2 regions of the Salinivibrio sp. IB868 genome follow, and region 1 is predicted to be linked to the other one. Evidence: riboswitches for the same ligand, from Rfam matches in the RefSeq annotation. Region 1 holds a riboswitch; the other holds the start of a gene.
What was found. A riboswitch is a leader RNA that binds a small molecule or an ion and turns the genes downstream of it on or off. The one in region 1 is predicted to bind lysine.
Positions count from the first base shown of each region.

Region 2: linked by a shared signal. The riboswitch ahead of lysC (lysine-sensitive aspartokinase 3) and the one ahead of BZG20_RS12455 (Na+/H+ antiporter NhaC family protein) in region 1 are both predicted to bind lysine.

Region 1 is NZ_MUEW01000011.1:64,949-81,266, reverse strand. It holds gene BZG20_RS12520 (DNA translocase FtsK 4TM domain-containing protein) at 1-434, opposite strand, end outside; gene lrp (leucine-responsive transcriptional regulator Lrp) at 669-1,163, opposite strand; gene ald (alanine dehydrogenase) at 1,330-2,454, shown strand; gene trxB (thioredoxin-disulfide reductase) at 2,572-3,534, shown strand; gene cydD (cysteine/glutathione ABC transporter permease/ATP-binding protein CydD) at 3,612-5,381, shown strand; gene cydC (cysteine/glutathione ABC transporter ATP-binding protein/permease CydC) at 5,374-7,092, shown strand; gene aat (leucyl/phenylalanyl-tRNA--protein transferase) at 7,107-7,817, shown strand; gene BZG20_RS12485 (arginyltransferase) at 7,817-8,542, shown strand; gene infA (translation initiation factor IF-1) at 8,672-8,890, shown strand; gene clpA (ATP-dependent Clp protease ATP-binding subunit ClpA) at 8,955-11,210, opposite strand; gene clpS (ATP-dependent Clp protease adapter ClpS) at 11,256-11,576, opposite strand; gene cspD (cold shock domain-containing protein CspD) at 12,382-12,603, shown strand; gene BZG20_RS12460 (thymidine kinase) at 12,681-13,262, opposite strand; gene BZG20_RS12455 (Na+/H+ antiporter NhaC family protein) at 13,370-14,953, opposite strand; lysine riboswitch at 15,042-15,223, opposite strand; gene BZG20_RS12450 (H-NS family nucleoid-associated regulatory protein) at 15,496-15,921, shown strand; gene BZG20_RS12445 (lytic murein transglycosylase) at 15,973-16,318, opposite strand, start outside.
Region 2 is NZ_MUEW01000006.1:4,945-21,262, forward strand. It holds gene metH (methionine synthase) at 1-1,994, shown strand, start outside; gene lysC (lysine-sensitive aspartokinase 3) at 2,033-3,421, opposite strand; lysine riboswitch at 3,519-3,706, opposite strand; gene BZG20_RS07890 (alanine--glyoxylate aminotransferase family protein) at 3,970-5,103, shown strand; gene BZG20_RS07895 (Wzy polymerase domain-containing protein) at 5,100-6,770, opposite strand; gene uvrA (excinuclease ABC subunit UvrA) at 6,770-9,595, opposite strand; gene galU (UTP--glucose-1-phosphate uridylyltransferase GalU) at 9,733-10,596, opposite strand; gene BZG20_RS07910 (acetyltransferase) at 10,778-11,743, opposite strand; gene BZG20_RS07915 (LuxR C-terminal-related transcriptional regulator) at 11,806-12,513, opposite strand; gene BZG20_RS07920 (single-stranded DNA-binding protein) at 12,797-13,342, shown strand; gene BZG20_RS07925 (alpha-hydroxy acid oxidase) at 13,448-14,608, opposite strand; gene BZG20_RS07930 (LysR family transcriptional regulator) at 14,754-15,641, opposite strand; gene csrD (RNase E specificity factor CsrD) at 15,762-16,318, shown strand, end outside.

The DNA.
Region 1 (16,318 bases):
CCAGAGGAAAAATGCCAAAAGTCGTCAAAATTCAAATCGGCCAACGAGCAGCTGGTTAAAAACAGGATGAACAGTCCTAATATGCGCGCACCGATAATAGTGTAATTAATCGGTTCATCGTCGCTGCGGCGACGCAAGAACACCCACCCCCCGAGGATCGCCGCTGGTGGCAGCGGATACGCTAAGATGCCAAACGAAAAGAAGAGACTGTCGGCGAGCCATGCGCCCATGGCACCCGCCGCATTGTGCACATCACCATGCCAGGCAGTTTGCGACCAGGATGGGTCGGCCGGATTAAAAGACAATAGGGCCACCATGGTGAACACGGCTGCCGCGAGTACCAGAATAAACCCACACTCTTTTAATCGCTGAACGCCATCTAAACGCGCTTTAGCACGAGCCGCTTTGGGCTCCCGACGTAAAGAAAACTCCATCATCACCTGTTTAATACCGTTCTTGAACCGCATTCCTCATCCTACTTTGAGGCTTGCTCATGTTGCCCTGACTTTATCACATTCATGCCGTGAGGGCAGGCATGATGCATGTTTACGCCAAATCTTTACCGAGATATCACACAATCTTATGCTATCCGCACAAAAAATAAGCCGAGCATGACGCTCGGCTTCAGTCTCGATAGGTGGTGCATCGCACCCCTTTTCATCACCTGGCTAACGGGTATGGATAACCAGATGATTGCTCTGTTTAACCTCTTCCATCACCACATACGTACGGGTGTCATTCACGCCGGGCAAACGCAGCAAAGTTTCACCCAATAACTTGCGATAAGCCGACATATCCGCTACTCGTGTTTTAAGCAGGTAGTCAAAATCCCCTGACACCAACGAGCACTCTTGAATGTCCTCAAGCGTTTGCACCGCTTTGTTAAATTGCTCGAACACATCAGGCGCGCCGCGGTTGAGTGTGATTTCGACAAACACCAACAGTGATGCATCCAAATACTGGGGGTTAAGCAGTGCCGTATAGCCAAGGATATAACCTTGACGCTCAAGACGTCGTACACGTTCTAGACAGGGGGTAGGAGAAAGACCAACACGTTTTGATAACTCAACGTTAGAGACTCGCCCATCCTTTTGGAGCTCGTTCAGGATGTTGCGGTCAATGCGGTCCAATTCCTTGGAGGGCTTTTTTTTGGTATCTACCATTTTTTATTCCACCTTGTTACTTCCTTGCAAAAAGATATACCAAATTAAATAACATCTAAATGATCTTTAGCATCAAATGCTGGTTTGTTGCCTTTATACTAGCCTGAAAATTGACAATATCAATAACAAGCCAGCCGATAACACTGAATAAACAAGAGGTGACAGCATGATCATTGGCGTTCCAAAAGAAATCAAAAACCATGAGTACCGTGTTGGTATGGTGCCAGCGAGTGTTCGCGAGCTTATTTCTCACGGCCACTCTGTCTACATTGAGACCAACGCAGGTAACGGTATTGGTTTCTCTGACGACGACTATAAAGCCGCCGGCGCGTCTATCCTTCCTACTGCTGCTGACGTCTTTGCCAAAGCAGAGATGATCGTCAAAGTGAAAGAGCCACAAGCCGTTGAGCGTGCGATGCTCCGCGAAGGACAGATTTTGTTCACCTATTTGCATCTTGCACCAGATTTTCCGCAAACAGAAGACTTAATTAAAAGTAAAGCCATCTATATTGCCTACGAAACGGTAACAGATTCTAAAGGTCGATTGCCACTCCTTGCGCCCATGTCTGAGGTCGCCGGCCGCATGTCTATTCAAGCAGGTGCACAAGCGCTAGAAAAATCACACGGCGGTTCGGGCATGCTGCTCAGCGGTGTACCCGGCGTTGAGCCGGCGAAAATCGTGGTACTAGGCGGTGGTGTTGTCGGCTCGAACGCCGCTCGTATGGCCGTTGGTCTGCGTGCTGACGTCACGATTCTCGACAAAAATGTCGATACCTTACGTCGCCTCGATGAAGAGTTCCAAGGGCGTGCCAAAGTGGTCTACTCCACAGAAGAAACCCTTGAACAACACGTATTGAACGCCGATCTGGTTGTCGGTGCCGTGCTGATCCCAGGTGCTGCTGCACCCAAGCTGGTTAACGAAGATCACATTAAGCGTATGAAGCCAGGCGCCGCCGTGGTGGACGTCGCTATCGACCAAGGTGGCTGTTTCGCAACATCACATGCGACAACCCATGCAGATCCCACCTATATCGTGGATGATGTCGTTCATTACTGTGTTGCCAATATGCCTGGCGCGGTAGCACGTACTTCTACTGTCGCTCTGAACAACGCCACACTGCCTTATATCGTTAAGCTGGCGAATAAAGGCTATCGTGATGCCTTGGTCGAAGATGCGCATCTACGTAATGGTCTGAATGTCATTGGCGGTCAAGTGACCATCAAAGAAGTCGCAGAAGGTTTTGATTTACCTTATGTTGACGCAATGGACGCACTGAAGTCGGCACATTAATCGGCCACGCCAATCATAGAAATCGAGGGCACCATCACGGTGCCCTTTCTTTACCTTTCTAATTTACCTACAATCAGTCCATTCAAAAACGAACCTCTTTCCTGCTCGGAGACGTGAATGAGTAACATTAAGCATGCGAACCTATTGATCCTGGGTTCAGGCCCGGCTGGCTATACGGCCGCTGTTTACGCCGCGCGCGCTAACTTAAACCCTGTGATGGTGACCGGAATGCAACAAGGTGGCCAGCTGACCACCACCACCGACGTTGAAAACTGGCCTGGCGATCCTGAGGGACTGACAGGACCGGCATTGATGGATCGCATGAAAGCCCATGCGGAAAAATTCGAGACTGAGATTATCTTTGATCACATCAATGACGTGGACTTATCCTCACGCCCGTTCCGCTTAAAAGGTGATAACGGTGAGTTCACCTGTGATGCGTTGGTTATTTCTACCGGTGCCTCTGCGCAATATCTTGGCCTTCCATCTGAAGAGGCATTTAAAGGGCGGGGCGTCTCAGCCTGTGCGACCTGTGATGGCTTTTTCTATCGCAACCAGAAAGTCGCGGTGATCGGTGGTGGTAACACGGCGGTCGAAGAGGCCTTGTACTTGTCGAATATTGCCTCAGAAGTGCATGTTGTTCACCGTCGCGAGACCTTCCGAGCCGAGAAAATCCTCGTTGACCGCATGATGGATAAAGTCAACAACGGCAATATTGTCCTTCATACTAATCGCGTGTTGGATGAAGTTTTAGGCGATGAAATGGGCGTGACCCAAGCACGCTTGAAAGACACCCAAAGTGATGAAACCGAAACACTGGATGTGATGGGTGTGTTTGTTGCTATCGGCCATAAACCCAATACCGATATTTTTGCGGGTCAATTAGAGATGGAAAATGGCTACATCAAGGTTGAGTCGGGCCTTAATGGCAACGCCACTCAAACCAGCGTTGAAGGTGTCTTTGCTGCTGGTGATGTGATGGATCATGTTTACCGTCAAGCGATCACCTCTGCAGGCACCGGTTGTATGGCCGCATTAGATGCCGAGCGCTATCTCGACGCTCTGGCAAATAATCAGTAAGCCCACGCTCTCATGCAGGCTGCCGTTCGGTGGCCTGCCCAGCCTATTTGTAGGCTCTCATAAAACAATAAGACGATATGGATAAATCTAAACAGCGGGCGCTAACCCAATGGCTCAAGTCGCAGAGCACGTTAGCCAAACCCTGGTTAGTTGCGACGATTAGTATTGCACTCCTCTCCGGTGTGCTTTTGATTGCCCAGGCAGCACTTCTTGCCCACCTGCTGCACCAGTTGATTATTGAACAAACGGATAAATTTGCCCTACTCCCAAGCTTTTTTGCCCTGGCTGTTGTCGTGATAGTGCGTGCGCTATGCAGTTGGGCGAAAGAGCAAACGGGTTACCGCTGTGGTGAAGCGATTCGCCAACATATTCGTCATTTAATCCTGAATCGTCTCGAGGCGTTGGGGCCGGTGAGTATCCAAGGGCGCCCAGCAGGCAGTTGGGCGAGTCTGATTTTAGAGCAAGTGGAAGAGTTACAAGACTTTTTTGCCCGTTATTTACCACAAATGGCCATCGCCGTCCTGATCCCGTTGGTGATCTTAGTCGCCGTTTTCCCAATCAACTGGGCCTCAGGATTGATCTTTTTAGTGACCGCACCGTTGGTCCCCTTTTTTATGGCCTTAGTTGGCATTAAAGCCGCTGATGCCAACCGAAAGAACTTTAAGGCACTGCAACGTTTATCCGGTTACTTCTACGACCGATTACGTGGACTGCCCACACTCAAGCTGTTTAACCGCGTCGAAGCGGAGGCCGAACAGCTTCACCTCGCGTCACACACGTTTCGTCAACGCACCATGGAAGTGCTGCGCCTCGCCTTTTTATCATCGGCCGTGCTGGAATTTTTCACCGCTATTTCCATCGCTGTTGTCGCCGTCTATTTCGGCTTTAGCTTTATTGGTGAGCTCGACTTTGGTCACTATGGCGCCTCCATCTCGCTGTTTACCGGTTTATTTGTTTTAGTGCTCGCCCCCGAGTTTTATCAGCCGTTGCGCGATCTCGGCACCTTTTATCACGCCAAGGCGCAAGCGATTGGGGCGGCTGAGTCGATCGTTGAATTCCTGGACGCTCAGCCAGATACCGGCACTCAAGGTGAGACCACGCCTGATTTATCCACCGTCGCTATTATCGCGCACGACCTGGAGGTACTCAGTCCCGACGGCCACGTATTGGCTGGGCCCATGCGTTTTTCCGTTCAGCCAGGCGAGCAGATTGCGCTCATTGGCGTCAGTGGCGCAGGCAAATCCAGCCTCCTTAACGCCCTGCTTGGTTTTCTGCCCTACCGTGGTAGCCTCACCATTAATGGCTGCGAACGCCGTGATCTCTCCATCAGCCACTGGCGCCAATCGATCAGTTGGGTCGGGCAGAATCCGCAACTTTTCCACGGCAGTATCCGCGACAATATTGCTCTGGCCAACCCTGAGGCAACGCCAGATATGATTAATCAGGTGATGACGCAAGCGTACGTGGATGAATTTGTGATGCGATTGACCGACGGCTTAGCCCACTCTGTCGGTGACCGAAATGGGGGGTTATCGGTGGGTCAAGCACAGCGCATTGCCGTCGCGCGAGCGCTATTACAAGATGGCGCCCTCTGGGTACTGGATGAACCGACTGCAAGCCTAGACGCACATAGCGAAAATCGCGTGCTAGAAACCTTGAGTGCAGCAACACAAGATAAAACCTGTATACAGGTATCGCACCGTTTGGACTCACTCGCCAACAGTGACCAAGTCTGGGTAATGATGGATGGGAAACTCGTGCAACAAGGCCCATATCACAGTCTGGCTGACTCGGGCCCGCTGGCAGAGATGCTGGCTTCCGCCGATAGGAGAAACCTCGATGCGTGAACTACTGCCCTATCTTCGCCTTTATAAGCGCCACTGGTTTGGTTTGAGTTTAGGCATGGTACTGGCGTTTGCCACACTATTTGCTGCTATTGGCCTACTCACCCTCTCCGGCTGGTTTATTGCCGCTGCGGCTGTTGCAGGCCTAGCGGGTATCGCTACCTTTAATTACATGCTCCCTGCCGCGGGTGTGCGTGGCTTCTCTATTGGCCGTACCTTTGGTCGTTGGGCCGAACGTGTGGTTAGCCACAATGCCACCTTCAAACTATTGGCAGATTTGCGCGTGTCATTTTTTCGCAAACTCGCCCCGTTAGTCCCTGATCAAGGGCTGAATATGCGTGATGCCGATTTGCTTAATCGCATGGTCGCCGATGTCGATGCCATGGATCACGTTTATCTGCGCCTAGTCAGCCCGATGATGGTCGGTATCGTCGGTATCCTGGCGGTGAGTTTCTTCCTGGGGTGGTTTGACCCAAGGCTTGGCATGGCGCTTGGACTGACCTTGCTCGCGTTACTGATTGGGCTGCCCATCCTTTTTTATCGCTTGGGTAACGATCAAGGCCGTGCTCAATTGGAGCAAAACGCAGCCACACGCATAGCACTGCTAGATTGGTTACAAGGCCACGCCGAACTGGCTTTATTTGGCGCACGTGACCGTTATCGCGCCCGCATCGATGATAGCGAGCAAGCGATGCTTCACGCACAAGCCAATATGGCGCGTATTACCGGATTGGCCAATGCCGTGCTCGTCGCGGCCACAGGGCTAACATTGGTGATGATGATTTGGCTCGCAGCAGATGGTGTCGGTGAGCGTGTGCCAGGCCCACTGATCGCGATGGTCGCCTTTACAACCATGGCCAGCTTTGAGCTGATGATGCCTATTACCGCCGCGTTCCAATATCTGGGTAAAACGCTTACCGCTGCCAAACGACTGAATGCGATCACCGAGCGAGCACCCAGTGTCCCCTTCCCTTCCCACGGACATACTGGCCCTGCCGTCGGCGATATTTGCTTTGATAGCGTCAGTTACCAATACCCAGGCGCGGCACAAGACGCGGTTTCAAATATCTCGCTCCACGTGACACCGGGACACACACTGGCACTGCTAGGAAGGACGGGATGTGGTAAGTCAACCTTATTGAGCTTGCTCACCCGCGCGTGGGATCCCATCCAAGGTCAAATCACCCTTGATGGGGTGCCTCTAACGCAATGGCAAGAAACCGCGCTGCGTGACGCCATGTCTGTGGTGACACAAAGCGTTGATTTGTTTAATGGCACACTGCGCGACAACCTTACCCTCGCTTGCCCAGATGCATCAGACGATGATCTCGCCTCTGCCCTGCACCGCGTCGGCTTAACCGGGCTGCTCGAAGGCCAAGGGCTAGACGCATGGTTGGGCGACGGCGGACGACAACTCTCTGGGGGCGAGCGCCGCCGCTTGGGGATTGCTCGTGGCCTCTTGCACCCCGCGCCGATTATGTTGCTTGATGAGCCAACGGAAGGACTGGATGTGCAAACCGAAGCAGAGATCCTATCCTTACTGCAAGACCATTGTCAGGATAAAACCGTGGTGATCATTACCCATCGATTGGTTGGCTTGGCGCATATGGACACAGTTTGTTTAATGGATGCAGGCCGCATTATTGAGCAAGGCACGCACCAAGACTTGCTGGCACGTAACGGTCGCTATGCACAACTCATGAACCGCTTGTAATAAGAGAGTGTACGATGACCCTCTTTTTACCCCCTTTAGCGCAAAATGATGTCGGCTTTCCGCCCGTGAATGAGGCGCTCTCTCACCCCGATGGCTTGCTCGCCATTGGGGGAGATCTATCACCTGCGCGGCTAATGTCGGCTTATCGCAGTGGTATTTTCCCCTGGTTTGGCGAAGATGACCCTTTATTGTGGTGGTCGCCGAGTGAACGCGCCATCCTTCAGCCCTCTGATTTTCACGCCAGTCGCAGTTTGCGTAAAGCCGCCAAAAAGTCTGCGTATACCATCACGTTCAATCGCGCATTCGAGATGGTGATCGCTACCTGCGCGACTATTCGTGGACCTGAACAGACCTGGATTACCGATGAGATGCAAGCCGCTTACTGCCAGCTTCATCAGCAAGGCGATGCCCACAGTGTGGAAGTGTGGGACGGAGCACACCTTGTCGGCGGGCTTTACGGTGTCTCTGTAGGCCGTGTGTTCTGTGGTGAATCCATGTTTTCCCACACGACCAATGCGTCAAAGTTTGCCCTTTGGCAATTTAGCCAATTCTTCGCGCAACGAGGGGGGCACTATATTGACTGTCAGATGATGACCCCACATTTAGCCTCTTTGGGCGCCAAACCCTGGACACGCGACGCGTTTATCGCCGCGCTGCACGCTCATCGCGATGACCCCATTATCCAGGGCTGCCAACCGCAGCAGATTGCAGATTGGAGACCATAATGAGTGTGGGGATCCAGGTAGGCGTCACGCCTACAGCATCTTGCCAATACTTGTCTCACCAGCAAGAGCAACTGGCCGTGGTGATGTCGGCGGATTACCACACGCCCGAGCGATATGCTGCGCTGTTAGCCGCTGGCTTTCGTCGCAGTGGTAACCTTATTTACCGGCCGCACTGCCCACAATGCCAGGCCTGCCAAGCGCTTCGGATTGATGTGGCCAAATATCAACCCTCAAAAAGCCAAAAGCGTCATCGCAGCCAGCTTAATCGCCTAGAGATTAAAGTGAGTGATGAGCTTGATGAGAACTGGTTTGCGCTCTTTCAACGGTACATCGCCACTCGCCATGCTGATGGCAATATGTACCCTGCCAAGCGCCAAGATTTTCTCGACTTTATCGGTAGTGACTGGTTATCCCCGCGCTTTATCCATTTGTATCAACGCGATCATAACCAACTCACCCTGGTTGCCATCGCCGTGACTGATGTCGTCGCCGACGGGTTAAGTGCGCTTTATACCTTTTTCGAACCAGAGCACCGCTTCTCTCTTGGACGCGTCAGTATTCAGGCACAGCTACAACTGGCAAATTCACTCCATTTACCCTGGCTCTACTTGGGCTATCAAATCGACACCTGTCCAGCGATGCGTTATAAGGCGGACTATTATCCACATCAACGCTTTATCAACCAGCAGTGGCGGGCGTTTTCCTGGCCGCTTATTCCACAATAGTGGCTATTTTTTCTAGCAAGGAGCGCCCCAACAGGGTAAAATTCGCACCCGAACTTTACAGACTTTCAGAATAGAGGCATTATCTGTCGGTCAAAAAATTGGCTACCAGAAGAGGCCTAAGAGGATTCAATGGCAAAAGAAGACGTAATTGAAATGCAAGGCACCGTACTCGATACGTTGCCTAATACTATGTTCCGCGTAGAACTAGAAAACGGTCACGTGGTGACTGCCCACATTTCAGGCAAGATGCGTAAGCACTACATCCGCATCCTGACCGGCGACAAAGTCACTGTTGAAATGACCCCTTACGATTTGTCCAAAGGTCGCATCGTTTTCCGTTCGCGTTAATCCTCCGAACGCGATCAAAAAACCCGGCAGCGATGCCGGGTTTTGCTTTTGCGTCTCAAGATGATTAAGCCGGTTCCATTTGATCACTGAATTGGAAGTCCAACCGGTTATCTTTCAATACCACACGAACCGTCCCTCCATTGACCAGACAGCCAAACAGCAGCTCATTAGCCAGTGGCTTTTTCAAGTTATCTTGGATAACGCGCCCCATCGGCCGTGCTCCCATTGCCTTGTCATAGCCTTCTTCCGCTAGCCAGCGCTTAGCCTCTGACGTCACCTCAAGCGACACGCCCTTGGCGTCCAGTTGAGCTTGTAGCTCGACAATGAACTTGTCCACCACTTGCAAGATAACTTGCTCATCCAAGTGATTAAACCAGATGATGTTGTCCAAACGGTTACGGAACTCTGGCGAGAACACCTTCTTAATTTCGGACATTGCATCATGACTGTGGTCTTGCTGAATCAGGCCAATCGACTTACGCACCGTCTCGGCCACGCCAGCATTGGTCGTCATCACCAAGATAACATTGCGGAAATCGGCTTTGCGTCCGTTGTTGTCCGTCAAAGTGCCATTATCCATCACCTGTAACAACAGGTTGAACACGTCTGGGTGTGCTTTCTCAATTTCATCAAGCAGCACTACACTGTATGGGTGCTTGATCACCGCATCGGTCAGCAACCCGCCCTGATCGTATCCCACATAGCCTGGGGGAGCACCAATCAAGCGGCTCACTGTGTGACGTTCCATGTACTCCGACATGTCAAAGCGCTGCAGCTCAATGCCCATCGCGCGGGCCAATTGTACCGTGACCTCGGTTTTACCGACCCCGGTAGGCCCGGCAAACAAGAAAGAGCCGACCGGTTTATTCTCATCGCCCAGTCCTGCGCGGCTTAACTTGATCGCTTCAGACAACGCGGTGATGGCGGTATCTTGGCCAAACACCAACATTTTCAGCTTGTCATCCAGCGACTGCAGCACGTCTTTATCTGACGAAGAAATCGACTTCTCAGGAATACGCGCCATTTTCGCAATCATACTCTCAACATCAGGGACATTGACCGTCTTCTTACGTTTGCTCGCTGGCGCCATACGACACCGCGCCCCCGCCTCATCGATCACATCGATCGCTTTGTCTGGCAAATGACGCTCATTAATGTATTTCGCCGACAGCTCCACAGCAGCACGAATGGCCTTGTTGGTATAACGCACTTCGTGGTGGGCTTCGTATTTGGGTTTCAGCCCCATCAAGATTTTAGTGGTGTCATCAATAGAGGGCTCAATCACGTCGATTTTCTGGAAACGGCGCGCCAGTGCCCGCTCTTTTTCGAAGATAGAGCCATACTCTTGGTAGGTCGTCGAGCCGATACAGCGTAACTTTCCGCTACTCAATAGCGGTTTAATTAAGTTTGCGGCATCTACCTGGCCACCACTGGCAGCACCTGCGCCAATGATAGTGTGGATCTCGTCGATAAAGAGCACCGCATGATCTTCTTTTTCGAGTTGCTTCAAGATCGATTTAAAGCGCTTCTCAAAGTCACCACGGTATTTGGTCCCGGCTAACAGAGACCCAATGTCGAGCGAATAAATCACGCAATCTTTGATCACATCTGGCACTTGCCCTTCGACAATACGCCATGCGAGCCCTTCTGCAATTGCCGTCTTACCGACCCCGGCTTCGCCAACCAACAGGGGGTTATTCTTACGACGGCGACACAGTACCTGGATGGTGCGCTCAAGTTCCTTATCACGACCGATTAACGGATCAATACCGCCAACCCGCGCGAGCTGATTAAGGTTAGTCGCGAAGTTCTCCAACCGGTCTTCACCCGGCTCCGCACCGGCCTCATCGGCGCCCATGTCACTGCTTGGCAGATCGTCGCCTTCATCTTTCGTGGTGCCATGAGAGATATAGTTGACTACGTCAAGGCGACTCACGTCGTTCTTTTTAAGCAGGTAAGCGGCGTGGGACTCTTGTTCGCTAAAGATGGCCACCAACACGTTCGCACCGCTTACTTCGCTACGACCGGATGACTGCACATGAAAAACAGCCCGCTGGAGTACTCGCTGGAAGCTTAGCGTTGGCTGCGTTTCCCGCGACTCATCGTCCGCAGGGATCAGCGGTGTGGTTTGTTCGATAAACGCATCAAGTTCTTTGCGCAGCGCCTCCAAGTCTGCACGGCACGCGACCAGCGCATCGTGCGCGGCCGCATTTTCGATTAACGCGAGAAGCAGGTGCTCCACCGTCATGAATTCGTGGCGTTTTTCACGCGCACGTGCAAACGCGCCATTCAAACTGGCTTCAAGTTCTTTGTTAAGCATAAAGGCACCTCCCTCAAAAACCGCGCTAAAGCGTGATGGAGCCGGCTAAGCTTTCTCCATCGTGCACAGTAGCGGATGGCCATGCTCTTTGGCATACATCATTACCTGTGCCACTTTCGTTTCAGCGACCTCGGCGGTAAATACGCCACAGACCGCTTTTCCTTCATAGTGCACCGTCAGCATGACTTGCGTCGCTTTGTCCACATCCATGGCAAAAAACGTCTGGAGCACATCGATAACAAACTCCATCGGAGTATAGTCATCATTATTTAGCACCACCTTGTACATTGATGGCGGTTGCAACTTGGTTTTTTCTGACGATTCGGCCTCTGCGTCAGGCAAACCCCACTGGTTCCAATTACTCATAACTCATTCAATGCATTGTTAGGGTGTCTCGGTAAATGATGTGGCGGGGCACTACTGCCATCCACGATTCCCGTCCACCTATACTTAAAGTTAAGCCACAGATTGTATTCCAGCAACCTTTTCATTGCGAACACCGTTTGCCTGAGCAATTGTTAAGCACTGTATTGTGTCATAGTGTCTGACGCCGCATTTCGTTCACTGCGCGCGACACGAACGTGTCATCGCTCACTGCATCAAAATGCATAAAAAACAAGGCAGACCGGCTAGCAAATAACGTGTGGGCGGATCGCGTCAAGCGCGACAGGTGAGAAATAGGTACACGCCTCTCTCGATTCGACAATATTCACTCCATGATCATTTTTAAGCAGGCGTACTCCTTGCGTAATGCCAGTAGCGCTCATGCCAATCCAAACACTTAAGGGCTAAAGAGCAAGTTATTAGAATAAAAAGTAATAGTTGAGCCCTGTAATAGCGCATCTATCACTGTAATAACACGCGTTTATAGCGAAAACATCCAGGGTAAAATCTAAAAAACTATGCAATTAAGATGTCTGTTGTTGAATGAATAATTGCCACTTCCTCACACTTTTTCGATTCGATATTACATTACTGTTATAAGTTATACCCCACACTTGACTGCCTAAAAGTATCTACTAAAGTGAAACATGTGGTAGGTAAACTAACCATGTCACTTCTATTCAATCATATCAGTGATGGCAACAGTGCCACGCTGCCGGGATTGATGAGGTGGAATGAACGCGTTTATCGCAGGTATGCAAAGTTTGATGCAAGAAGGATGTGTCGCATGGAAACTGGTACAGTAAAATGGTTTAACAATGCAAAAGGATTTGGCTTTATTTGTCCGGTAGAAGGAGAAGGCGATGTGTTTGCCCACTATTCTACCATCCAGATGGACGGATATAAGACATTAAAGGCGGGACAAACCGTCAACTACGAGGTTCAGGAAGGACCAAAAGGCTACCATGCCAGTGAAATTGTGCCAGTCGATCAAGAAGCGGCTAAATAGCGCTGAATCCGGTCGGCCAAATGGAAAAGGCGAGCTTACCGCTCGCCTTTGTTGTGTTTGACCGAACTCAATGCCGTCTAGAGTAACCCAAGCATCTGTTTGTAGTGGCGGCGACACACAGAAACATAACGTTCATTGCCCCCAATCACCACCTGATCACCATCCGCAATGGCATTACCCTCGCTATCTTGGCGAATAACTCGACTCGCTTTACGTCCACAATGGCATACGGTTTTCAGTTCAACGAGCTTATCAGCCCACGCCAACAAGTACTGCGACCCTTCAAACAGCTCACCACGAAAATCCGTTCTTAATCCATAACACAATACTGGGATCCGCAGCTTATCCACCACATCAGTGAGCTCAAGGACTTGCTGTTTGGTCAAAAATTGGCTCTCATCAATCAATAAACAGTCAACTTTCTCTTGCGCCAAGATAGTCGCAACGTGCTCGAATAGCGACGTCTGATTGTCATACAGGTGGGCATCAGCTTCTAAGCCAATTCGCGAACTAATTTTTCCGACCCCATAGCGGTTATCAATCGCGGCGGTAAAGAGTAGAGGCTGCATACCGCGCTCTTGGTAGTTAAAGGCCGATTGTAACAAGGTGGTCGACTTACCCGCGTTCATTGCCGAATAATAAAAGTATAACTGAGCCATAACTGTCTCTACACGTAATGCCCGTTGTGGGCGAACTGGATTAAATAAACAGGCATGCTACCGCACTAGCAGAAAAAGAAAAGCCCCGCCGAGGCGAGGCTAGATAATTAACCGACCAATTTACACGGTCGCTTTTTAAGCCACATTAACCCAGCACATAGTGCAACGAACGCAAACACGGTCGCCATCAAGGACCAAAGAAGTGACGCGGTAAAGCCTAACACCATGAAGCCTACGGTTGAGACAAGCGCCCCGCCAATAGCATAAGGGAGCTGGGTGGCGACGTGGTCAATATGTCCACATCGTGCCCCTGTTGAAGACAAGATAGTGGTATCAGAAATTGGTGAACAATGATCGCCAAATACCGCCCCCGCCAATACTGCTGAGAGCATAGGTAGCATCAGAGCAATGTCTGTCGCCGCGGCAAGATCGCCCGCGATAGGAAGCATAATACCGAACGTCCCCCACGACGTCCCTGTTGCAAAGGCCATCACTGCCGCCAGCAAGAAGAGCACCACAGGCAAGAGTTGCGCCGGTAAGTTCCCCTCAACTAAGGACGACAAATATTTGCCTGTTTGTAGATCACCAATAATATGGCCAATTGACCAAGCAAATAACAGAATGAGGATCGCGCCAAACATAGACTTTGCGCCCACCCAAAGGGTTTTCGCAATATCTGATACCGCAATACCTTGTTTACCTGTCATCACTAAGGACACAGCTAAACCCGCCAGTCCACCCCACAGTAACGACATACCGACATCGGTATTTTCAAACGCGCCGAGGAGAGAAAAGGATTGTGCATCAGCGGCCAAGGCCTGCCCGCCGGTATATAGCATCGCCCCCACCGTCGCCACGACTAGCATAATAATGGGGGCAACCAAATCAGCCACGCTGCCCTTATCACTTTCTTCAATCCCTAAGTCATCGCAGATATCAGCGCAGTTTTCACTTTCATCGCCCAATCGACTGCCTTTTTTCGCCTGATATTCAAACTGACGCATCGGGCCAATATCCAGTTGAAACCAAACCACCGCAAACACTAAGAGTAAGGCAAAAATGGCGTAAAAGTTCATCGGGATCATGGTGACAAATGCCCCTAGCGCCGTGTAATCCGTCACACCATGCGCCACTAAAATCGAGCCAATCACGGTAATGATATAGGCTCCCCAGCTTGATGCTGGCGTGATCACACACATAGGGGCTGCCGTGGAGTCAAGGATGTAAGCCAGTTTCGCTCGAGAGACGTGAAATCTATCTGTCACGGGGCGAGAAACAGCGCCCACCGCTAAGCTGTTGAAATAATCATCGACAAATATAAATACGCCGAGAAAAGCGGCGAGCAGTTTCGCCCCACGTTTACTCTTGATCCGACTTTGCGCCCAATTGGCGAACGCGCGTGTGCCTCCAGAAAGAGACAGGAGCGCAGTGATCATACCGAGTAAAATAAGAAACGCGAGAATACTTAAATTCCAGCTATTTAAGCCTCCATCAGCAATAAATAGTCCAGTGATCACCTCAAGTAAGTACTGTCCAGAAGAGAGGAAAGAAAAATCGGTCAGTAACACAGTACCTAGTACGATTCCCATGCCCAACGACAATAAAACCCGTCGTGTGGCAATCGCGAGGCCTAGCGCCAATAAAGGGGGAAGCAGTGATAAAGCGGATGAAGAAAAATCTGTTAAGTTCATGATCTCAGTGTCAACCAGGTGGTTGGAGATCTACTGCAGAAATGAAGACGGTAAGGTGTGGTATCACACGGCAAACAGCTTGCCTCCTACATACAGTAGCGCTCCATAGTGTATTTCCAAGTACTATGGCAGTGCTGCCCCTATTCGGTAACAGCCCCAGCTCAATCGGTGTGATGACCTGATTGGCTTCGGCGTTGTTTCCTTTTATGCGCTCTCATCGGTATCACCCTCTTGCGCACGACTTATAAACAACGCACCTCTACGTTAAGCGTGGTGCATTCTACACAACGTGTTTACTATCGCAACTATTTATGGTTGAAAAAACGTCGATTAACCCCCACCTTACTCGATGCCAATAAAATGCGTCTTATCTTCTATTTTTTTAGACATCTGTTTCAAAAAAGACAATAGAATTAAAGTCAAATTTGCGGTTAACTTGCAATTAATGAACAATATGGCGTATTAATATAGGTCATATTGTATATTTCAATTATACTGCTATCATTCTTTCAATTAACATATAAATCAAATAGGAACCAATAATGTCTGATGCAATGAAAGCCTTACTCAATTTGCGTAGCTTACGCGCAGTTGCAAAAGAGATGTCTACTGAGCAACTGAACGAAGCCTTAGAAAAATTACAAACGGTTGTTGAAGAGCGCAAAGAAATCGATCGCCAAGCTGAAGCGCAAGAAAAAGAGCGCTTAGAGAAGTTAGAAAAATACCGTGCTATGTTAGAAGCCGACGGTATTGACCCAGAAGAAATCGTGGCATTGTTAGGTGGTGCTTCCAAGAGCAAAGCATCGGGTAAACGCGCGACTCGTCCAGCAAAATATCAATATACGGGCGAAGATGGCTCACAAAAAACCTGGACAGGCCAAGGTCGTATGCCGAAAGTGATTCGCGAAGCGATTGAGAGCGGTGCGGCTAAGCAGGAAGATTTCCTCATCCCAGGCCAAGAAGCCTAAGTCCATATTCCCGCATAAAAAAAGAGGCGCTCAGCCTCTTTTTTTTATCCCTTAACCAAATTTAATTCTGTCTGCCAAATGGCTCACCGCTAACGCAAAGTAGTGCGAGCGATTCCATTTCAATAAACTCTGATAATTATTATAAACAAGATAAGCCCTGCCTTTACCATCATCAGGCTGAATCAACCACGCATTGATATCGACGGCGGGTAGCGCCTGACCATTCAAACGGCGCACACCACGCGTCTGCCAGGCACTCAATGAGTGTGCTTTATCACTGTCGGTGCCAAGCAAAGTACGATCTATTCCTGCAGGTAGCTGTACTTGCCGCCCCCATGTATAAGTATCATCCCACCCGGCTTTTTTTAAGTAATTCGCAGCAGACGCAAAAACATCG
Region 2 (16,318 bases), on a different contig from region 1:
GCGGCGTCTCCAATGTGTCGTTTTCGTTTCGAGGCAACAACCCCGTCCGTGAGGCTATTCATGCGGTGTTTTTGTATCACTGCATCAAAAATGGCATGGACATGGGGATCGTCAATGCGGGCCAGTTAGCCATCTATGATGATTTGCCTGAATCGCTGCGCTTGGCAGTAGAAGATGTGGTGCTCAACAAAGATGATGGCGCCACGGAGCGTTTATTGGAGATCGCCGACAGCTATCGCGATAGTGGGGAGAACGAGGTCGCGGAAACTGCAGAGTGGCGCAGTTGGCCGGTGGAAAAGCGGTTGGAACATGCACTGGTCAAAGGCATTACAGAGTTTATTGTTGAAGACACCGAGCTGGCTCGCGCCGCGGCAAGTAAACCTCTAGAAGTGATTGAAGGCCCACTGATGGCAGGCATGAACGTGGTCGGGGACTTGTTTGGTGAAGGCAAGATGTTCCTACCACAAGTGGTGAAGTCGGCACGGGTGATGAAGCAGGCGGTGGCTTACCTTGAGCCTTACATCAATGCTGAAAAGCAGCAAGGACAGACCAATGGCAAGATCTTGCTCGCCACGGTCAAAGGGGATGTGCATGACATTGGCAAAAACATTGTTGGCGTGGTGCTGCAATGTAATAACTTCGAGATTATTGATCTCGGCGTGATGGTGCCGACCGATAAAATCCTGTCGGTGGCGCGTGAGGAAAACGTCGATATTATTGGTTTATCAGGCCTGATTACCCCATCGTTAGATGAAATGGTGAACGTGGCGAAAGAGATGGAGCGCCAAGGGTTTGATATTCCTTTGCTTATTGGCGGCGCGACCACGTCCAAAGCCCATACCGCGGTGAAGATTGAACAGCATTACCATGCGCCCGTGGTCTATGTGCCCAACGCGTCACGTGCCGTGGGGGTGTGCTCATCGTTGCTGTCACAGACTCAGCGGCCGGATTTTGTGGCCCGTTTAGCCAAAGACTATGCGGCGGTGCGTGAGCAACATCAACGCAAAACGCCTCGAACCGCTCCCGTCACCCTTGAGCAGGCGCGGGACAATAAGTGGCAAACGGACTGGGCAAACTATGCTCCTCCGCAGCCGTTGAAGCCGGGCGTGCATGTTTACGATGATGTCTCGATAGCGACCTTACGTCAGTATATCGACTGGACACCCTTCTTTATGACGTGGTCACTCAGTGGCAAATTCCCGGCGATTTTGGATCACGAACTAGTGGGTGAGGAAGCGCGCCGTTTGTATCAAGACGCCAATGCTTGGCTCGATCGTTTCGAGGCAGAAGGCTTGGTCGCCGCGAAGGGAGTGTGTGGCCTTTTTCCTGCCAACAGCGTTGAGGATGATATTGAAGTCTATGATGATGGGTCTCGCCAAGCGACGCTCACCGTACTGAACCACTTGCGTCAGCAAACGAAAAAGCCTCGTGGTGCCAACTATTGCTTGTCGGACTTTATTGCGCCAAAAAGCAGTGGCCAGCCGGATTGGATTGGCGCATTTGCGGTGACAGGTGGTATTGGCGAATATGCCTTGGCGGAAGAATACAAAGCGAAAGGGGATGATTATAACGCGATCATGATCCAGGCGGTCGCCGATAGACTTGCAGAAGCCTTTGCAGAGTACCTCCATCAGCAAATTCGGATTACCTTGTGGGGCTATGCGCCCGATGAGACGCTCGATAACGATGCGCTGATCCGCGAGCAATACCAAGGGATCCGGCCAGCGCCGGGTTATGCCGCCTGTCCTGAACACAGTGAGAAAGGCAAAATTTGGCAATTGCTGTCGGTAGAAGCACATACGGGGATGACACTTACCGAAAGCTATGCCATGTGGCCGGGGGCGTCGGTCTCAGGTTGGTATTTTTCCCACCCTGAGTCACGTTACTTTGCGGTGGCGAAGATCCAAAACGATCAGCGAGACAGCTACGCAGCACGCAAAGGGTGGAGCAGCGAAGAAGCGGAGAAATGGCTCGGGCCGAACTTAAACGGCTAACGAAAGAAGCCAGCATATTGGCTGTGCTGGCTTTTTTATTATTCAAATAAGTCCGCGTGTAACCGCTGCACCACCTGGGTGGCATCGTCATCTTCAACCACAACACATACATTGTGGTTGCTGGCACCGTAGCAAATCATGCGTAGTTTATGTTGTGCTAAGGCACTGAACACTGGTGCTGTCGCGCCAGCAGTATGATTCATATCATTGCCAATCAGCGCTACCACCGCCAGGTTCTCGCAGATCTCGACATGACATAACTGGGTCAGCTCGGCGATAGCCGCTTGTGGCAGCTGCGGCGCGTCGCCCTGAGTGTTGGTTTGATCAAGGGTTAAAGCGACACTGACCTCCGAGGTGGTGATCAAGTCCACCGAGATTTCAAATCGTGCCAAAACCTCAAATACTTTGGCCAAAAAACCATATGCATGGAACATGTTTAAGCTGGTTAGTGTCACCATGGTTTGGTTTCGTCGTAAGGCGACGGCACGAAACAGCGGTGCCGAGTGCGCGTGCTCGCGGATCCAGGTGCCGCCTTGCTCAGGCGCTCTCGCGGCCCCGACAAACACTGGTATATGTTGGCGCACTGCAGGCAGCAAGGTGGACGGGTGCAGGATTTTGGCACCAAACGTGGCCATTTCTGAGGCTTCGCTAAAACTAATCTCACTGATTGGGCGCGCTTGTTCGGCAATCCGCGGGTCGGTGGTATAAATCCCGGGCACATCGGTCCAAATGGCCAAACTCTCTGCGTCCACGGCTTCGGCGAACAGTGCTGCACTGTAGTCGCTACCACCACGGCCTAAGGTGGTGGTTTGTCCGTGGGCATCCGCGCCGATAAACCCTTGGGTGACCACTCGATGTGTGGCTAAATGCGGAAGCAATTGGTCGTGGCACTGTGTTCGCGTCTGTTGTGGGTCAGGCTGGGCACAGCCAAACTGGCTGTCGGTGCGCAGCAATTCACGCGCATCTACTCTCAAAGCGGTTATACCTCGGCTGTTGAGCAAATGGGTGAAAATATGGGTTGAGATCAGCTCGCCGCAGGCAACTAACGCATCCGTTAGCGCTGTGTCAGGAATGATGGCCGCTTTTTCGGCATACTCGGCAATGGCGAGATGCCAGTGTTCGACGGCTGCTTGCGTGTTTTGGCAATCAGGAAGTTGCTGCAATATTGCTTGGTGAATGGCATTAATGGCGTCCAACTTGGCTTGGCGCACGTCAGGGTCGCTGATCCCTTTTGCGAGCGCGACTAAATGATTGGTCACTCCGGCGCACGCACTGATCACGATTAAACGGGTTTGCGGGTTTTGCTCGATAACCGCGGCGCTTTGCTGCATCGCCGCTAGCGTCCCGACACTGGTGCCGCCAAACTTAGCGACTGAAATTGATGGTAACGGGTTCACGTCCTTTTCCCCTTTTGAGCTCGTGCTCATTGATTCAACATATTCAAAAGTCAGTGGGGAACATCAGAAGTCACATCGTGACCGCGATAAATACCGCGACAAGGTAGGAAGAGCAAACGGCAGGCATTCTGCCAGAAGCGCTCCACCTGTCTGTCCATATGGATGACAAGTGACAGCCTGAAGGATTCAGCCTTCAAGGCCGGCAGCGTATCGACCCCGATCTTACGCCACCTCGGCATTGTCTCCCCTGGTTATCACGCTTAGGAGTGGGGCTCCGCCTGATAACTGCCTGAGAAATGCACCTCTTCTGCATGTTCAGTCATGGGTTGGTGACCGCATGAACAGTTTTAACATTACGGGTGTGGTCGCAGGGTGTCAACCGTGTTTTTGCTCTTGATGGGGGAGCACTGCCCAGCCCCCGCTTTGACTGAGGAAAAGGAGGCCATTGCGCCCTATCGGCACTGAAAAGAAACATAAATCGCCGCTAGCGATCACACAGTTCATGTGCCAGAGGCTAGGGGGATGGCGAAAAAATATGCTATAACGGTGAGCCTCGGTACCAACAACAAGGATTCGTGATGGCTCGTGCAATTTCCGATATTCAGTCTTTTCAACCCGTCGCTCGCACATTGATGGGGCCAGGGCCCTCTGACATTTACCCGTCGGTGCTGCAATCATTGAGCAAGCCGACATTGGGGCATCTTGACCCCTTATTCATTGGCATGATGGATGAGGTCAAGCAGCTACTGCAGTACGCTTTTCAAACCGACAATCCGTTTACCATTGCGGTCTCTGCACCCGGGAGTGCGGGGATGGAAGCCTGTTTTGTCAATTTGGTGGAGCCTGGCGACACATTGATCGTCTGTCGCAATGGCGTGTTTGGCGACCGGATGCGAGAAAACGTGGAGCGTTGTGGCGCACATGCGGTCATGGTTGATGATGCCTGGGGCGATCCGGTTAATCCTGAAAAGGTTGAAGCGGCCTTGAAGGCGCACCCGGAGGCTAGCATTGTCGCATTTGTCCACGCGGAGACGTCCACAGGCGCTTGCTCTGATGCACAGGCCCTTGCCACCTTGGCACGTGAACACGGCTGCCTCACTATTGTCGATGCGGTGACCTCACTCGGTGGCGTGCCGTTGAAGGTGGACGAGTGGCAATTAGATGCAGTCTATTCAGGCAGTCAAAAATGTTTGTCGTGTGTACCGGGCTTGTCGCCAGTGACATTCTCGCCCCGTGCAGTAGAAAAAATGCAGGCGCGGACTCACAAGGTGCAAAGCTGGTTTCTCGATCAAAGTTTGGTGCTGGGGTATTGGAGCGGCGACGGCAAACGTAGCTACCACCATACGGCACCCGTGAATAGTTTATATGCCCTACATGAAGCCCTGCTCAAACTGTATCACGAAGGGATTGAGAACGCGTGGCAACGCCACGATACCATGCATCAGCGTTTGAAAGCGGGATTGGACAATTTAGGGATTGGCTTTGTGGTCGATGAACCTTATCGTTTGCCCCAGCTTAACGCCGTTTATATTCCTGAGGGCGTGGATGATGCCGCCGTGCGCCAGCATTTACTTCACACCTATAACTTGGAAATTGGCGCTGGCCTCGGTGATTTGGCGGGTAAAGCCTGGCGAATCGGCTTAATGGGCTACGGCGCAAGGGATGAGAACATTGCCCTGTGCCTTAAAGCCCTTGAAGAGGCATTGCGCTAGGGCGTTGAATGATCCGGTAGGGTATGGCGGATTGTCCATACCTTCGCCGCGTTTGGATACAAGTAACGCGCTTCTTGCTGGATATCGCGAGCCCGCTGACGGTCACCGATTTGTAGGGCCACTTGATAGGCATGCTGATAGCCAGCAAAGCGTGGTCGTTGTGCGACTTGGCGCAATAATTGGTTAAGGTGTTGCTGGCGCTCAGTGTCAGACAGAGTTGCTAAATTAGCCTGAAAGTGACGGCTTTGTTGTGCGTGGGCCAGCTTTTGCTGCCACCATGGATGTTGCTGGTATAAGGCAAAACGTTGCGAGCTGAGTAAAGAGTCGCGCAAATAACGATTGGCCAAATATACGGATGACAGGCACACGAGTGTCGTGATGACGAGGGCAGTGATCACGGTGCGACTGGCCACACGTTGGCTGTAACCATGAGTGAGTACCGGGTAGCGGCGATATTTGCTGGTGAGGTTATCAAGCCAGTATAGCCAAAGGAGTAACAATACCCCATTGAACCACTGGGTGCCGCTTACCGGATAGATCATCAGTCCAGTGAGCGGAGGTAGCACTAAAGCAATCAAGATCCGCCGTGTCCCTGAGGGAGCACGAAGGATCCTGACGCCGAGCGCCATGATCACCAACACATAGCCCAATCCAATCAATAAGCCTCCTTCCAACAGCCAAAACAGCAGTGCACTGGGCAGGTTCACTGGACCAAGGTGGCCGGGTTGTGAAGCAGAAAGCAACAGCAAGGCCTGCTTACCATTCCCCATGCCCACGCCGAAAAAGGGCGTTGTCTGCCATTGTTGCCACGCTAAACCCAACGCACGTCGCTCGCCGTCGCTCAGCCATTGCCAACTATCTTGACCACTGAGGGCAAATATCGCCAGGATCGCGCCGAGACAGACTGCCACAAGCCAAGCTTTGTGCTGGCGCCTGGAGGCAAAGCGACTCAAATAGGCTTGCTGTAACACGATGGCACACAAGGCAAAGAGCAGCAGCAGGGGCTGGCCTTGCATCGCTAACACTGGAATAAAAACCAAAGGGGTGACGGCCAATAAGCTTTGGCTGATGGGATGGCGGTAGCGGCCACTCGGCTCTCTGGCGAGAATATACGCCGCTAAGGTGAGACCTGTAAGTAGCAGTGTGTGCGTGACCGCAGGGGGCAAGTGAGGCACCCAGTTGTTAAACATAAAAGGCGCCATGCCCGGTGGTGATTGATTGCCCAACACCGACAGTACCGCTAGCCAAGAGGCGAGTAAAAATACCCCGAGTAGCTTTTGCCGCTGCGAATGGTTAAAAACAAACTGTTGAAGGCTGGAGAAGAAACCGAGGCTAAGTATCAAGGCGGCCATGGCATAGCCGCTATTGAGTGCCTCAGCGTGTGGGTAGTAATAAGGAATAATCGCCAGGCCCGTTGCCAAACCAAGCATCCAGGTCAGTCGGCTTGCCCGCCAAGTATGCTGACGCACGACTTCTAAGCAGGCAAACCCCAAGGTGAACGCGAGCGTTAACAAGGAAAGCGCCGCTGCAGGGTGACGTATGCCAACCAGCGGGAGAGACACCGAGTACAGTGGTAAGCAGATCAACCACAAGGCCGCTAACGTTAGTAGAAATGGGGTTGTTAGCGGCTTTCGTATCACGCGACTCTGCGGCAGCGCTGAGGTCATTATCGCTCCAACATAGGTTTGAGGAAGTGAGCGGTGTGGCTACCCACCACATCCACGATCGCTTCCGGTGTACCTTGCGCGATGATTTCACCGCCGCCATTACCGCCCTCTGGCCCTAAGTCGATGATCCAGTCCGCGGTCTTTATCACATCCAGATTATGCTCAATCACCACGATAGTGTTGCCCTGTTCGCGCAAGCGGTGCAGGACATTAAGCAGTTGCTGAATATCATGGAAATGAAGTCCTGTGGTTGGTTCATCGAGGATGTAAAGCGTTTTACCCGTGTCACGCTTAGACAGCTCTCGTGCTAACTTGACCCGCTGTGCTTCACCCCCCGATAAGGTGGTGGCCGCTTGGCCAAGGCGAATATAGCTCAGGCCGACATCCATCAATGTTTGCAGTTTACGCTTGATAGCGGGCACGGCGTCGAAAAACTCACGCGCGTCCTCGACGGTCATCTCAAGGACTTCATCGATGGTTTTGCCTTTATAGCGTACTTCCAATGTTTCCCGGTTATAACGTTTACCTTTACACACATCACAAGGTACATACACATCGGGCAAGAAATGCATTTCCACTTTGATCACGCCATCACCTTGGCACGCTTCGCAGCGACCGCCGCGCACGTTAAAGCTAAAACGGCCCACTTTATATCCGCGTGCCCGTGCCTCTTGGGTACCGGCAAACAGCTCACGGATCGGGGTAAAGATCCCCGTATAAGTGGCTGGGTTTGAGCGTGGGGTACGGCCAATAGGGCTTTGATCAATATCGATCACCTTGTCGAAATGTCCCAACCCATCAATCGACTCGTAAGGCGCGGGATCGGCGGTGGTCGCGCCGTTTAATTGCTGGTGGGCCACTTTAAAAAAGGTGTCATTGATAAGCGTTGACTTGCCTGAGCCTGACACGCCCGTCACGCAAGTAAGCAGTCCGACAGGTAGGTGGAGATCAACGTTTTTCAGGTTGTTGCCCGTCGCCCCTTTCAGCGTCAACATTTTGTTTGGGTCGCGCTCAATACGCTTTGTGGGAACCTCGATCGCTTGCTTTCCACTTAGATACTGACCTGTCAGTGACGACTCACTGGCGAGTATGTCCTCTAAACTGCCTTCGGCAACAATTTGACCACCATGTGCCCCGGCCCCCGGGCCAATATCAATGATGTAGTCGGCCGCGCGAATGGCATCTTCATCATGCTCGACCACCATGACAGTGTTCCCCAGATCGCGCAGATGCTCCAAGGTATCGAGCAAGCGGGCATTGTCACGCTGGTGCAGACCAATAGAGGGCTCATCCAGTACGTACATGACCCCCACCAAGCCCGCGCCAATTTGGCTGGCCAGTCGAATACGCTGTGCTTCACCGCCAGAGAGGGTATCGGCACTGCGCGATAAATTCAGGTAGTTAAGCCCCACATTGACCAAAAACCGTAGCCGGTCATGGATCTCTTTCATCACCTTTTCGGCAATCTTAGCGCGTTGCCCGGTCAAGGTCAGTTGTTCAAAGAAGTCCAGCGCCTGTTGAATGCTCAGCTCACAAATCTCGGGTAGATTGTGGCCGTCGATAAACACGTGACGAGCTTCTTGGCGTAAGCGTGAGCCACCGCAGCTGGCACAAGGTTTGGTGGCGATATATTTGGCAAGCTCATCGCGCACAGCATTCGATTCGGTGTCGCGATAGCGACGCTCCATGTTATTGAGGATCCCTTCGAAGGGATGCTTACGTACGCGAATATCGCCCCGATCGTTGACGTATTTGAACTCGATCTCTTTTGGGCCGGAACCGTACAAGAGAATGTCCTGAACGGTGCCCGACAGATCCTGCCACGGCGTTTCCAAATCAAAGCCATAATGCTCAGACAGCGAGCGTAGCATTTGGAAGTAATAAAAGTTACGCCGATCCCAGCCGCGGATCGCCCCACCCGCGAGGCTGACGGCTGGATTTTGGAGAACGCGCTTAGGATCAAAATACTGTTGCACCCCCAAGCCGTCGCAGGTACCACAGGCACCGGCTGGGTTATTAAAGGAGAACAGGCGCGGTTCAAGCTCTTGCATGCTGTAACCGCAGTGTGGGCAGGCAAAGTTGGCGGAAAAAATGATCTCTTCCCCTTCACCGTCCATCCAACTGATCACCGCGCTGCCGCCTGTTAGCTCGAGCGCGGTCTCAAAAGATTCTGCCAAACGCTGTTGCTGATCATCGCGCACTTTAAAGCGATCGACCACCACCTCAATGGTGTGCTTTTTCTGCAGCTCGAGTGTCGGCGGATCGGATAGATCGCACACTTCGCCATTGATTCGGGCACGGATAAACCCTTGCGCAGCGAGGTTCTCCAGAGTCTTAACATGCTCCCCTTTACGGTTTTTAATGATCGGCGCGAGCAGCATCAGCTTGCTTCCTTCCGGCAGCGCAAGCACTTTATCGACCATCTGACTGACGGTCTGAGCCGCTAAGGTCACATCATGAGTGGGACAGCGTGGCTCGCCCACTCGCGCATACAGTAAGCGTAAGTAGTCATACACTTCAGTGATGGTGCCGACCGTTGAGCGCGGGTTATGCGAGGTGGACTTTTGCTCTATCGAGATCGCAGGTGACAGACCCTCGATATGGTCAACATCGGGTTTTTCCATTAAGGAGAGAAACTGGCGCGCATACGCTGACAAGGATTCAACGTAACGGCGCTGGCCTTCGGCGTATAGGGTGTCGAAGGCCAGCGATGATTTTCCCGAGCCAGATAGGCCGGTGATCACAATCAGTTTATCACGAGGAATGGTGAGGTTGATGTTTTTGAGGTTATGCGTGCGCGCGCCTCTGACGTCGATATTGTCCATTATTATCCTACTACTCAGTCAGCTCACTGGTTGGTCGCCTAGTATGGCACAGACATGACCATGACCAAATAAAAAGGCTGTATATTTACACAGCCTTTACTCGAAGGGGAAAAACGCGCGATCCGACGCGGTTAACGTTATCGACGGTTTTTGACCGTCGCTTCGTCTTTGTTGCTTCCGCCAAGGTAGTGGTGCTTGTAGCAGTGATTGGTGGCTTCAATAAAGCCTTCTACGCTGCCACAGTCAAAGCGCTCGCCTTTAAATTTATACGCCAGTACACACCCTGACTGTGCTTGTTTGAGCAGCGCATCGGTGATCTGGACTTCGCCGTTTTTACCTGGCGGGGTCGTTTCTAACAGATCAAAGATATCTGGCGTTAAAATATACCGGCCAATAATAGCAAGATTGCTTGGCGCATCGCCGGGATCGGGTTTTTCCACCATGTTGTCTACGCGGAAAAGGTCATCTTTGATCTCTTGACCGGCAATGACACCATATTTATGGGTCTCATCTTCCGGGACTTCTTCCACCGCGACAATCGAGCAACGGAACTGGTTATATAGAGCGACCATTTGCTTGAGAACGCCATTGTCAGGATGGATGCAAAGATCATCGGCGAGCACGACAGCAAACGCTTCGTCGCCGACCAGATCGCGACCGGTTAAAATCGCATGTCCGAGTCCACGCATTTCGTGTTGGCGAATGTAGGTGAATGACGCTTTCTCTATGGTATTGCGAATGTCATCGAGTAACACTTCTTTGTTGGTGCCACTGATTTGATGCTCAAGCTCATAGTTTTTATCAAAATGATCCATGATGGCATGCTTGCCACGACCGGTGACAATACACATGCCGTTGATACCCGCTTCCAAGGCTTCATCCACGCCGTATTCAATCAAAGGCTTGTTGACCACTGGCATCATTTCTTTCGGCATTGACTTGGTTGCCGGTAAAAAGCGGGTGCCATAGCCAGCCGCTGGGAACAGACATTTTTTTATCATCTCAGATCCTTTCGTTTTTGTTGGGTGGCGAGCGGTTTATGACGCGGTCGACACCCCTAAGCGGGTTGTTAGCAAGCGGCTGCTAACAATGTTATCTGGGTCAATAGTTTGCTGGGTTCAGTGCGGCTAAGCAAGTACTGCGCGCCAACGCGGCTAGATAGCGTGACCGTCCCCGCGTTGCTTAGTCCGCATGGGCGGAAAAATACGCCATAAATGCATCGGTAAAGGTCGATAAGGACGCCGGCGGGAGGGCATTAATTCCCGCCGCCGCGGCGCGGCCACCGCCTGTTGTGAATTGCTCGGCCAACTGCGCCGCCCCAGTAGGACGATTTAACGGGGCACGAATACTGACCATCCATTCTCCTCCTGGCATCGGCGTGAGCACGGCATGGGCTCTATCAGGATGGCGGTTGGCTAATTGGTTGCCAAACATGCCACTTATTCGGCGTGCCCAAGCGGCATCGGGAAGCTGATACACCTGTGCGTTTTCATCGCCCAGCGCCGGGGTTAGGGTTTGCGCATGCGCCCGGTCACTTTGATACGCGTCAGCCAGTGCCATCACGATGTCCGGATAAGCGCGCATAAAAGCATCGGGGGTCGAAAAGCCACACAGGTGACGATATAACACCGCGGGGGGCATAGTGAGGTCATCCAAGCTCGCGCCATAGCTGTTGTAGTTGAGATAGTGGCCGAGCTGTGCCAGCCGCGCGCGCGTTTGCTCGTCAATACCCGACTGTTGAGCAAGGGCATTTGCAGTGCGATCCAGGTTATCGCCATACGCGCCAACTAACGCCCATTCTCGATACTGCCCACCGAGAAGTTTATCGATAATAAGCGCGGTACAGGTATTAGCACTGGTATGAATATGTGCGTCTAACAAAGGCGAATCTGGGATGGGACCACTTTGATGGTGATCAGCATAGAACACGCGCGTGCCAGCCGCGAGTAATCTCGCGAGTGCGTCTTGGTTCTTCGCCATCGAAACATCGAGTACTGTGACCTGCTCGGGGCCTGTGGGCACTTGCTTTAACAGAGCAATATCGCGTTTAACCCCAGTAATTAACGTGGTGGCTTGTGGGTGCGCTAAGCGCCATTGCACCAGTGCGGTAAGCCCATCGGCATCCCCGTTAAAGACATCAAATCCCATCCTGTGATTCCTTTTTAACTGAGTAACGTGACATCCTACCTTGATGGGTGAGCTTGACCCAACTAGCGGTGATCGTCGTCGGCGCCAGGATAGGCTTCAAGCCCCGTCGAGCCAATTAGGGACAAGTTGTTTTTCGCCCAAAACACGGCTTGTACTCGGTTTTTAACATTGATTTTCTTAAACACGTTATAAAGGTGCGACTTAACGGTATGCTCACTGACGTCCAATGCACGGGCAATGTCTTGGTTAGAGGCGCCCGTGACAAGATGGCGCAGGATTTGTTGCTCGCGGTTGGTCAGGACAATGGCCTGCTCATCGATCGCTTGTTGGTGGTGCTGCTGATAATAGTGAATTAACGCGGCCATTTTGTGACGGGGGAGCCAGTACTCGCCAGAGAACATTTTTTCGATGCCATAACATAGGTGGCGGATCTCATCTTCTTTTTTAAAGACCCCTTTGATAAATGGCCAGCTGGCGAGTTCTTTGGCACTTAAGTCATGTGCATTGAGCAGCGCAAAGACATGTTGGTCGGCAAAGGGGATCAGCGATTGTTTTAGCTGCTCGGTGGCAATGTCATCAAAGGCGTTTAAGTCTACCAACACTAAACCGGGTCGTGCGGTGAGCTTGTCAGTGATCGCATCGGGCGTCACGAGCTCAACCTCGCTATGAATTGCTTTTTCTAAGCATGTCATCAGTGCAGACACAGACATGCTGGGCTGAGAAATAAGAAGCAGTGTGTAACTATCTGAGGTGGTTTCGGCCTGGTTCATAAGCATCCTACTGATGATGACTCAACATGCGTATCCGTGTGACGTAAGTGGGGTGATCACCGACGTCAAGGCTGGGCAAGCTTTCCATCAGTCTAAACCATTTTTATCTTTAAGGTATACGCTGCGAGTGATAACCCATTGTGCTGACGCTTTAACTGCAGAATATGGAAACAGATCGCGTGGAAAAGCTTCGAACCTCTGGGGTGCTCGTGCTAGACTTCCTCCTTATTTATCCAGTTTGCGAAATCGTTTCGCGCGCAACCAAGAACAGTGGGAGTCACCTATGGCCAGCCGTGGCATAAACAAAGTCATCTTGATTGGTAATTTGGGCAACGATCCGGAAATCCGTTACCTCCCCAACGGCGGTGCGGTGGCGAACCTCAGCCTCGCGACCTCAGAGTCATGGCGTGATAAAAACACCGGTGAGATGCGTGAGAAAACAGAGTGGCACCGTGTTGTGCTGTTCGGTAAAACCGCCGAAGTCGCGGGTGAGTATCTGCGCAAAGGCTCTCAGGTGTATATCGAAGGCCAACTGCAGACACGCAAGTGGCAAGACCAAAACGGGCAAGACCGTTATACCACGGAAGTCGCGGTACAACCGTTTAGTGGCAGCATGCAAATGCTGGGTGGCCGTGGTGGTCAGAGCCAAGGTCAGCCCATGCAGCAGTCACCGCAGCAGCAAGGTGGATGGGGACAGCCTCAGCAGCCTCAACAACCACAGCAAAACTTTAACCAACAGCCACCGCAGCAGTCGGCACCACAGCCACAGTCGCAACCTCAGCAGCAATACAACGATTTGCCTGATTTTGACGACGATATTCCGTTCTAAAACGGACTGCGTTAAGTGGCGAGTCAACGCCAATGTGGTTGAAACGAAAAAGCCCCTGTTGGGGCTTTTTGCTTTTTGGCGTGGTCGGTTACTGAACGGGCTGGGTTAGGCGACACCGGGGCCCGCTTTTAAAAAGTGCGGCAATTGCACCGGCGTTGGGCATTTTAACTGGCCCATTACTTGGGTCATTTGTTGGGTGAGCATATCTATCGCGTGTTCCCCCCCATGATGGCCCAACGCGCCACAGGCATAGACAAAAGTGCGGCCCAGCAGGGTGAAGTCGGCGCCCATGGCCATCGCTTGGGCTACATTCCCGCCGCTTTGTACGCCACTGTCCATCAGCAGTTTAATCTTGTCACCATATAAGCGCTTGATGGTTTGAATGGTATCCAGTGGCGACTCGCCAACATCTAACTGACGTCCCCCATGGTTGGATAAGACCACTGCGTCGGCACCGAGCGCAACCGCTTGTTTGACATCGTCTGGGTTGACCAAGCCTTTTAATACCAAGGGGCCGTCCCAGTTATCGCGGATCACCTTGAGGCTGTCGAAGTCGACGGCGCCCATCACCGTATTGTTCATAAAGTTCGCCAGTTCGCTGGTGGGCATGTTTTTTGGCATGTAAGGCTTGAGGGTTTGCATCTCAGGCACGCCAGCCAGTAACGTCTGCCAGCTCCATGCCGGACACTGCACCATTTGCACGATATTGCGCAGGTTCATTTTCGGCGGCATCGCCAAGCCATTTTTTATATCGCGCGGGCGATAACCGAAGGTCGGCACATCCACAGTGACGACCAGCACTTTATATCCTGCACTTTTAATGCGACCCATGAGATCTTTACGGATCTTGGCATCCGTTGGGTTATAGAGTTGATACCACGCCGTTCCCTCAGAGATCTCGGCGATGGTCTCAAGACTCGCTGAGGATACGGTGCTGAGCACATAAGGAAGCTTTGCTTGATAGGCCGCTTTTGCCAAAATTTCCGGCGCCTTGGGCCACATTAACCCTTGAAGTCCGACGGGGGCGACGCCAAAAGGCGCGGCATAGCGTTGGCCAAATAGCTCGACGGATAAGTCGATCTCTGGGGTAGGCGCAAGCAAGTCAGACTGCAGTTTTACGTGTTCAAACGCCCCGGCATTGTGCGCCACGCCAATTTCATCGTGACAACCGCCGCAAAGATAATCAAAGGCGAAGGCTGGGATACGCCGTTTTGCTGCACGTTTAAGCGAGGGGGTATCAGGGTACTTAGGATTATAATAGGCCATGAATATTGCACGTTGTTGAGGTGAGTGTCTTGTCTCACCCTAGCGCAGTGATTGTTATCGATATATAGATAAAAGATAAAATACTTTTTCCAAAATCGGCTAAGCCCCGATGATAGTTGGCGTTACCTCTTGCTTTACCTGCACACTAAACGTACAAATCTTTAACTTTCTGTTTAATAAAATCGATAAATAATTTGGTTTTGGTGTGGTTGTATTCCAGCTTAGGGTAGTAGGCGTAGGCCGATAAGCGTGGTTGCTTAAGGGCTGGTAGCACCGGGACCAATAAGCCTTGGTCGATTTCTTTTTGCACCGTCCCGGCGCCCCCTAAAATGATCCCCATGCCAATCACCGCGGCACTGACCAAGGCTTCAGGGTTGGGTGAGACAAAATTACCGGACAATTGTAAGCGGGTGCCATCTTCAAACACCCGCTCTTGAGGCTGATGCGAATTACCGTAAAGCAAAATATTATGCTGGGTAAGTTGCGCTGGCGTGGTGATGGGCGGATGGCGCTCGAGGTAGGCAGGGGCAGCAAAAAAGCCAGGTTGAAAATCAAATAATTTGGCGGCGATGTAGCTGGCGGAGTTAAAGTACTCGAGTTCACGACTGATCACCACGTCCAGATTCAGATCCGGCAGCTGGCCAGGGGTGAGGGTGGTGAGTTCGACTTTGATTTTCGGATAAATCTCAAGAAACTCAGCAATAAAGTTGACCAGAAAGCGGTTCCCTGTCACCAATGGCGCACCGATACGCAATACACCACTGACCTCACCAAAGGTGGAGGTGGTCTCACTGACTAATTGTTGCCAGTCATCGACCCACGTCTTGGCGCGGTGGTAGAAGAGATCACCCGCATCTGTCATCGACAAACTGCGTGTAGTGCGTTTGAGCAATTGAACCCCCAGTTGGCGTTCTAGCCAGCTTAGGCGTTTTGACAGGGCAGAACTTGAGGTGTGTAGCTTGGTGGCCGCTTGGGCCAACGAGCCATGATCCACCACGCAGATAAAGCTTTGTGTACAGGTAATCCAGTCCATGAGTCCTCGTTGCGTAAAAAGACAGCCACCGATTCGTGGTCTAGGCATTCACATTATGATAACCAAGCCTGATAATAGCGGCTACTAGCCCCCAAAGGCGACCCAAGTCAGCAGAGAATCATGGATAGAACAGCCAGTGCGATCAAAGTCAGCGGTATGAAGCTGACCAACCGACTCGTTGCATTTGTCACGCTTATTGTGGTGTGTGCCATTTTTGTGTTGTTTATCGGCGGTGCGATCAGCTTCCGCCAATTGGGGATTGATTTCATCTCGCATTATGTTGACGGCATGGTTGAGGTGATTGATCAAGAGATGGCCAGTGACCAGCGTGATAACCAATACTTTTCGCGCTGGCTTCCCAAGATGCTTAAAGCCAGTGACGTGACGTCCCTCACTATCTACTCGGACGCTGGGATCTTGTATCAATATGAGCAAATTCAATACCAGGCGGTGACCAATCAACAGGTAATCTCTCGTGATATACCGCTCGATAGCAACCCAGGGTTTGCGGTCAAACTGACCTTTGTGCCGCCGTATGCGGAGTTTGCCTATTCCATTGGTCCATTGTCCTCCTTATCGGCGGCGATTTTGGTGATTGTCTTGGGGCTCACATGGGGGATCCGTTGGCTCCGGCGTCAGCTGTATGGCAGTGAGGTGCTTGAGCAGCGTGGCCGACT